DNA from 2 places in the Lactococcus sp. EKM203L genome. Region 2 is predicted to be linked to the other one. Evidence: predicted binding sites of a transcription regulator. Region 2 holds the regulator's gene; the other holds the start of a gene.
The links. Region 2 encodes Rex, which represses fermentation and respiration genes when NADH is low (regulators of the CRP and FNR family bind a similar motif). Its sites were predicted from a motif close to TTGTGAANTANTTCACAA; they were not measured.

Region 1 (4,106 bases), on a different contig from region 2:
CAGGGAAAGCTCCAACAGCCTCATCAAAGATAATTGGGCTATCAGGAAACTGTTCAGCTGATTTTTTAAAGTTTAGATACAAATTTAGGGGTTCGTGTTTGAATTTCAAAAAAAATCTCCTCAAGTTAATAAGTTTATTATATCACAAAGTATTCTTTAGACCAATAGTTAATGTAAATGTTTTCTTAAGTCGTAGAGAATAAAATACTCGGAAAAAAAGTCTAAAATCTGCTACAATTAAAGGGACACTAAGAGGATTCCAATCCTCTTTTATCAGGAAAAGAAGGGATAGATAGGAAAATGATTAAAAATTATGAACTATCCAACGAAAAAAAATTAATTTCAACCTCTGAAATGAAGAATTTCACCTATGTTCTCAATCCAACACGTGAAGAAATTGGGAATATTTCTGAATACTATGACTTCCCTTTTGACTATTTATCAGGAATTTTGGATGATTATGAAAATGCCCGTTTTGAAACAGATGATAATGATAATAATCTGATTCTCTTACAATATCCTGCACTTTCTAATTATGGAGAAGTTGCGACTTTTCCATATTCTTTGGTTTGGACTAAAAATGAATCGGTTATTTTAGCACTTAATCATGAGATTGATAATGGCTTAATTTTCGAGCGTGAATATGATTATAAACGCTACAAACATCAAGTTATTTTTCAAGTGATGTATCAAATGACACACACTTTCCATGATTATTTGAGAGATTTCCGAACAAGACGTCGCAGACTTGAACAGGGAATCAAAAATTCAACAAAGAACGACCAAATTGTTGATTTGATTGCCATTCAAGCAAGTTTAATTTATTTTGAAGATGCCTTGCACAATAATATGCAAGTACTTCAGGATTTTATTGATTACTTGAGAGAAGATGATGAAGACGGTTTTGCTGAAAAGATTTATGATATTTTTGTCGAAACAGACCAAGCTTATACAGAAACCAAGATTCAGCTCAAGTTACTAGAAAATCTCCGAGATTTGTTCTCAAACATTGTCTCTAATAACTTGAACATTGTCATGAAAATCATGACATCAGCTACTTTCGTTCTAGGGATTCCAGCAGTAATTGTTGGTTTTTACGGAATGAATGTTCCAATTCCTGGTCAAAATTTTAATTGGATGGTTTGGCTTATTTTAGTTCTAGGAATTTTATTATGTGTTTGGGTCACTTGGTGGTTACATAAAAAAGATATGTTATAAAATGGAGAAAAATCTCCATTTTTTTGCTCTTTGTGAAAAAATTAATTAGTGATTGCAGATTATGAAGTTAGCAATGTTTGTTAAAACTATTTTGTGAATTATTTATGAAAACGTTTTAAAAAAGTATAACAGATATTAAAATAATTGGAACTGTATTAGTAAAGAATCTGTAATTTCTCTTGAATTCTGTTTGCTATTCTCAAACTGTATGATATAATGAAGTTGTAATTTGAAACAGAAAGAACAAAGGAGATTTCAAAATGAAAACCGAAGTTACGGAAAATATCTTTGAACAAGCTTGGGATGGTTTTAAAGGAACCAACTGGCGTGATAAAGCAAGCGTTACTCGCTTTGTACAAGAAAACTACAAACCATATGATGGTGATGAAAGCTTTCTTGCTGGGCCAACAGAACGTACACTTAAAGTAAAGAAAATTATTGAAGATACAAAAGCTCACTATGAAGAAGTTGGTTTTCCCTTCGATACTGACCGCGTAACCTCTATTGATAAAATCCCTGCCGGATATATCGATGCTAATGATAAAGAACTTGAACTCATCTATGGGATGCAAAATAGCGAACTTTTCCGCTTAAACTTCATGCCAAAAGGTGGACTTCGTGTTGCTGAAAAGATTTTGACAGAACACGGTCTCTCAGTTGACCCAGGCTTGCATGATGTTTTGTCACAAACAATGACTTCTGTAAATGATGGAATCTTCCGTGCTTATACTTCAGCAATTCGTAAAGCACGTCATGCTCATACTGTAACAGGTTTGCCAGATGCCTACTCTCGTGGACGTATCATTGGTGTCTATGCACGTCTTGCCCTTTACGGTGCTGATTACCTTATGAAGGAAAAAGCAAAAGAATGGGATGCAATCACTGAAATTAACGAAGAAAACATTCGTCTTAAAGAAGAAATTAATATGCAATACCAAGCTTTGCAAGAAGTTGTAAACTTTGGTGCTTTATATGGTCTTGATGTTTCACGTCCAGCTATGAACGTAAAAGAAGCAATCCAATGGGTTAACATCGCTTATATGGCAGTATGTCGTGTCATTAATGGAGCTGCAACTTCACTTGGACGTGTTCCAATCGTTCTTGATATCTTTGCAGAACGTGACCTTGCTCGTGGAACATTTACTGAACAAGAAATTCAAGAATTTGTTGATGATTTCGTTTTGAAACTCCGTACAATGAAATTTGCTCGTGCAGCTGCTTATGATGAACTTTATTCTGGTGACCCAACATTCATCACAACATCTATGGCTGGTATGGGTAATGACGGACGTCACCGTGTCACTAAAATGGACTACCGTTTCTTGAACACACTTGATACAATCGGAAATGCTCCAGAACCAAACTTGACAGTCCTTTGGGATTCTAAACTTCCTTACTCATTCAAACGTTATTCAATGTCTATGAGCCACAAGCATTCTTCTATTCAATATGAAGGTGTTGAAACAATGGCTAAAGATGGATATGGCGAAATGTCATGTATCTCTTGTTGTGTCTCACCACTTGATCCAGAAAATGAAGAAGGACGTCATAACCTCCAATACTTTGGTGCGCGTGTAAACGTCTTGAAAGCAATGTTGACTGGTTTGAACGGTGGTTATGATGACGTTCATAAAGATTATAAAGTATTCGACATCGAACCTGTTCGTGACGAAATTCTTGACTATGATACAGTTATGGAAAACTTTGACAAATCTCTCGACTGGTTGACTGATACTTATGTTGATGCAATGAATATCATTCATTACATGACTGATAAATATAACTATGAAGCAGTTCAAATGGCCTTCTTGCCTACTAAAGTTCGTGCTAACATGGGATTTGGTATCTGTGGATTCGCAAATACAGTTGATTCACTTTCAGCAATTAAATATGCTAAAGTTAAAACATTGCGTGATGAAAATGGCTATATCTACGATTACGAAGTAGAAGGTGATTTCCCTCGTTATGGTGAAGATGATGATCGTGCTGATGATATTGCTAAACTTGTCATGAAAATGTACCATGAAAAATTAGCTTCACACAAACTTTACAAAAATGCTGAAGCTACTGTTTCACTTTTGACAATTACATCTAACGTTGCTTACTCTAAACAAACTGGTAATTCTCCAGTGCATAAAGGTGTATTCCTCAATGAAGATGGTACAGTAAACAAATCTAAACTTGAATTCTTCTCACCAGGTGCTAACCCATCTAATAAAGCTAAGGGTGGTTGGTTGCAAAACCTTCGCTCATTGGCTAAATTGGAATTCAAAGATGCAAATGATGGTATTTCATTGACTACTCAAGTTTCACCTCGTGCACTTGGTAAAACTCGTGATGAACAAGTGGATAACTTGGTTCAAATTCTTGATGGATACTTCACACCAGGTGCTTTGATTAATGGTACTGAATTTGCAGGTCAACACGTTAACTTGAACGTAATGGACCTTAAAGATGTTTACGATAAAATCATGCGTGGTGAAGATGTTATCGTTCGTATCTCTGGTTACTGTGTCAATACTAAATACCTCACACCAGAACAAAAACAAGAATTAACTGAACGTGTCTTCCATGAAGTTCTTTCAAACGATGATGAAGAAGTAATGCATACTTCAAACATCTAATTCTTAAAATTTAATGAATATTCGGTCTGTCAGTTTTACTGACAGACTTTTTTTACGAAAAAATTAATCATAATAGTTAAAAACTATTGTTTTTAGTTTAAGAAAGTTAAATTTTATGCTAAAATAGATGAATGAAAATGGTAATTGGATTGACAGGCGGAATTGCGAGTGGGAAATCAACGGTGGTTGATTTTTTGATTTCTGAGGGTTATCAAGTGATTGATGCTGACAAAGTTGTCCGTCAATTACAAGAACCTGGCGGAA
Region 2 (4,106 bases):
CTTCATAACCTACCGTTGCTTCTGAAACGGTTAAAACAACATTTCCAGACGTTTTTTCAGGAGTAAAAGTAACATTGGCCGATTTATCATCACTTGTTGGTGCGTCTAAACGCTCCATTTTCTCCAACTTTTTACGACGCGATTGCGCCATTTTAGTCGTCGAAGCCCGAACTAAATTTCTGGCAACATAGTCCTCTAATTTAGCAATTTCTTTTTGTTGTTTTTCAAAATTTTTGAGTTCTAACAAGAGTTTTTGCTCTCTTTGTTCAACATAGCGAGAATAATTTCCAGAAAAACGAGTCAATTCTCCTCTAGATAATTCTAAGACTTCATTAACCACTTTATCCAAAAAGTAGCGGTCATGACTGACAATTAATAAACTACCTTCGTAATTTTTAAGGTAATTTTCAAGCCAAGCTAAAGTTTCAATATCCAAGTGGTTAGTTGGTTCATCCAAAATCAAAAGTTGTGGTCTTTCAAGCAACATCTTAGCAAGAGCCAAACGTGTTTTTTGTCCCCCCGATAAACTTGAAATTTCTCTTTCCCACATTGTTTCATCAAAGCGAAAACCATTTAAGACAGACTTGATTTCCGATTCATAAGTAAATCCATTTTTCATCCGAAATTCTTCTGATAAAGCATCGTAACGTTTCATCAAAGCTGTCAATTCATCCCCAGCAAGTTCTCCCATTTGCAATTCCATCTGGCGCAATTGTTTTTCCATTTGGCGAAGCGAATCAAAAACAGAGAGCATTTCGGCAAATATTGTCCTTGAGGAATTCAGCCCAGTATCTTGCGCTAAATAATTCATTGTCAAATCTTTGGTCTTGGATACAGTTCCGCGACTCGCTTCTTCAACTCCAGCAATAATTTTAAGCAAGGTTGACTTACCAGCTCCATTTCGGCCAACTAGGGCAATTCTTGAATGGTCTTGTAAACTAAAATTGATATTTTCAAATAAAACATCGCCACCAAAAGTGCGTGCAATTCCATTCCCTTGCAGTAAAATCATGATATTTATCCTCTTCGTTAAATCTCAAAGCATATTTTTAATACTTCGTTTTTCCTTTTCATATGATAGAAAAGCAGTCCTTCTATTATAGCATTTAAGGCAAGCTTTTTGTAGTTCTTCCAAATTTTTGAAATTAAAAAGCTTACCAAATCTGATAAGCTAAAATAAAATTAATATTAGACTAAAATTAATCTTTCACGCAATTCAATTCTCCTAACTTCTGGTGGAATAAACGCTCTGATTCCATCCTCGTTAAAACCAATCAATAGACAGTCCTCGTCAAAAATTAATGGTCGTTTTAGAAGACGTGGATTTTCCTGAATTAATTTAAATGCTTTTTCTAGTCCTAATTCATCGAAATTATAATTTAAAGATGCATATGTTTTCCCTCGGGTCGCAATTATATCCTCAAATCCGTTTTCAGTCAAGGATAAAATTTTGATTAAATCATCTTTTTCCATAACATCTTTTGATAAATTAATTTCTTCAAATTCAATGTGATGTTTACGTAACCATTTTTTAGCTTTTCTACAAGATGAACATGAACCACTAAGATAAATTTTAATCATATTTTCTCCCTATCTATTTTTTCATATTTCTATTCTAACATGAAAGCGCCTTAATTCAAAGGGTAAAATAAATATTTTTTTAGAATTATAATCAATTTCTCATTTTGCGTGAATATTCCATTCCTTTTGTTTGATAATTTCACAAATTTTTGATAAAATTATCACAAAGAAACTAAATATTAATTAGTTTTAATAAAATCGAATTAAATTTTTGAGGTATAACAATGACTGATCATAAACCAAGCAAAAGCTTGCCTAAAGCAACTGCTAAACGACTGCCACAGTACTATCGACTGTTCAAAAGTCTTGTCGAAGAAAATGTGACACGCACAAACTCACAACTTATTTCAGAAAAAATTGGAGTAGATGCTGCCACAATTCGCCGAGATTTCTCTTTATTTGGCGAATTAGGCCGACGTGGATACGGCTATGAAACGAAAGTGCTCCGTGATTTCTTTGGAGAACTTCTTGGCCAAGACCAAGAAACGCATATCGCTCTGATTGGTGTCGGAAATCTCGGTCGTGCATTACTTCATTATCAATTCCAAGATAGAAACAAAATGAGAATCACGCAAGCCTATGATATTTCTGGCAATCCCTTAGTTGGAACACAAACGGATGATGGAATTCCAATTTATAATATTTCTGATTTAGAAAAAAATGTTAAAAAATCGGATATCAAAACAGCAATTCTCTCTGTTCGCAAAGAAAATGCCCAAGAAGTTGTTGACACTCTAGTCAAAGCTGGTATCAAAGGTTTCCTAAACTTTGCCCCAATTCGTTTGAAAGTCCCTTCAGATGTGGTTGTTCAATCAATTGACTTAACTAAGGAGCTGCAAACACTACTATTTTTCATGGGAGCTCAAGAAAACTAAATTAGTACAAAATAAAAGAACAGTTTTTATTGACTGTTCTTTTTCTTTTCTTTATAGTTGAGAAGTGATTGTTTGTTATATAATCCTTCATTTTCTGATCTCTTCTTCCCGAAAACTAAAATAATTACCAGCCCCTACAATAATATGGTCAATAAAATTGATCCCCACATCCTCGCAAGATTTTTTTATTTTGGTAGTAAATATTTTATCAGCTTGACTTGGTTTTAAATTTCCTGAGGGATGATTATGTGCAACTAACAGTCCTACTGAGAGATTTTTTATTGCATGATAAAGAATTTCTCTAGGGCTTGCAGTTGCATGATTAACCGCCCCTATAAAAATTGTCTTTTTTTCAATAATTTTATTTTGGCCATCTAAATAAGTCGCCACAAGATGCTCTTGCTCAAAATTTTGCATTTCAAAAGCAAGACTCAAGCCATATTCTTTGGAACTCAAAACTTGACCGTAACGTTTTCTATTAGTGGTCTGTATCCTTTTTCCAAATTCAATCATTGCTCGAATTTCAATGGATTTCGCCAGTCCAATGCCTGAAATTTCTCTGAGTTCATTAATCGAAGCTTTGCGCAAATTATCCAAAGTTTCAAAATGTTGAAGAATTTCCAAGGCCAAATTTAATGATGAGTATTTTTTTGTCCCTGTTCGCAATAATATCGCTAACAGCTCAACATCAGACAAGCACTCTTCTCCTAAAAATTCTAAGCGTTCCCTAGGTTGCATCGGATACGGATTTTCTCTTAGTTCATACATACTATTATATACGGAAAAATCTGGTCTTTGTAACTGACAAAAGATTAATTAACCAAAAAAGTTCTGATGAATCTCAGAACTTTTTATTTTTAGTTATCATTTTACTGACAGAAATTTCTGTCAGTAACTTTTATTCAACTGTTACTGCTTTAGCTAAATTACGTGGTTTATCAACATCAAGTCCACGTTGCATTGACGCATAATAAGCAATTAACTGTGTTGGAATAACCATTGAAATTGCTGACAAATAAGGATGAACTTGGTTGACAACAATTGTATCATCTTCACGAGCCACTCCTTCTTCAACAATTGTGATAGCTGAGGCTCCACGAGCCACTGTTTCCATTACATTTCCACGAGTATGAGCTGCTACTTCTTCATTATTAGAAATTAAAGCAAGTACTGGAGTTCCTTTTTCAATCAATGAAATCGTTCCATGTTTTAATTCTCCAGCAGCAAATCCTTCACATTGAATATAAGAAATTTCTTTTAATTTGAGAGAAGCTTCCATTGCTACATAATAATCTTGTTTTCGACCAATATAGAAGGCATTGCGAGTAGTTGGCAATAAGTCAGCTACAATTGCTGCAATTTCATCCTTTTCAGATAAAGTGGCTTCAATTGATTGAGCAACTAAAGACAATTCTTTACCTAAATCAAATTCTTTTGCTTTAACTTCCCCTTCAGCCTCACCAACTGCCTTTGCAAGAAAAGCCAAAGTTGCAATTTGTCCTGTATATGCTTTGGTTGAAGCAACTGCAATTTCTGGTCCAGCACCGATTAACATTGTATAAGTTGCTTCGCGTGACAAAGTAGAACCGGGAACATTTGTAACTGTTAAGCTTGGAAGTCCTAATTCATTTACTTTTACTAAAACCTGAC

Region 1: a site for Rex is predicted at 1,310-1,327, ahead of pflB (formate C-acetyltransferase). Genes of this name have one in related genera too.

Annotation. Positions count from the first base shown of each region.
Region 1 is NZ_JAALEQ010000006.1:50,871-54,976, reverse strand. It holds gene HFD15_RS10240 (class I adenylate-forming enzyme family protein) at 1-109, opposite strand, end outside; gene HFD15_RS10235 (magnesium transporter CorA family protein) at 301-1,218, shown strand; gene pflB (formate C-acetyltransferase) at 1,479-3,842, shown strand; gene coaE (dephospho-CoA kinase) at 3,974-4,106, shown strand, end outside.
Region 2 is NZ_JAALEQ010000003.1:108,473-112,578, forward strand. It holds gene HFD15_RS06330 (ABC-F family ATP-binding cassette domain-containing protein) at 1-1,012, opposite strand, end outside; gene HFD15_RS06335 (Spx/MgsR family RNA polymerase-binding regulatory protein) at 1,189-1,581, opposite strand; gene HFD15_RS06340 (redox-sensing transcriptional repressor Rex) at 1,806-2,456, shown strand; gene radC (DNA repair protein RadC) at 2,544-3,224, opposite strand; gene glmS (glutamine--fructose-6-phosphate transaminase (isomerizing)) at 3,355-4,106, opposite strand, start outside.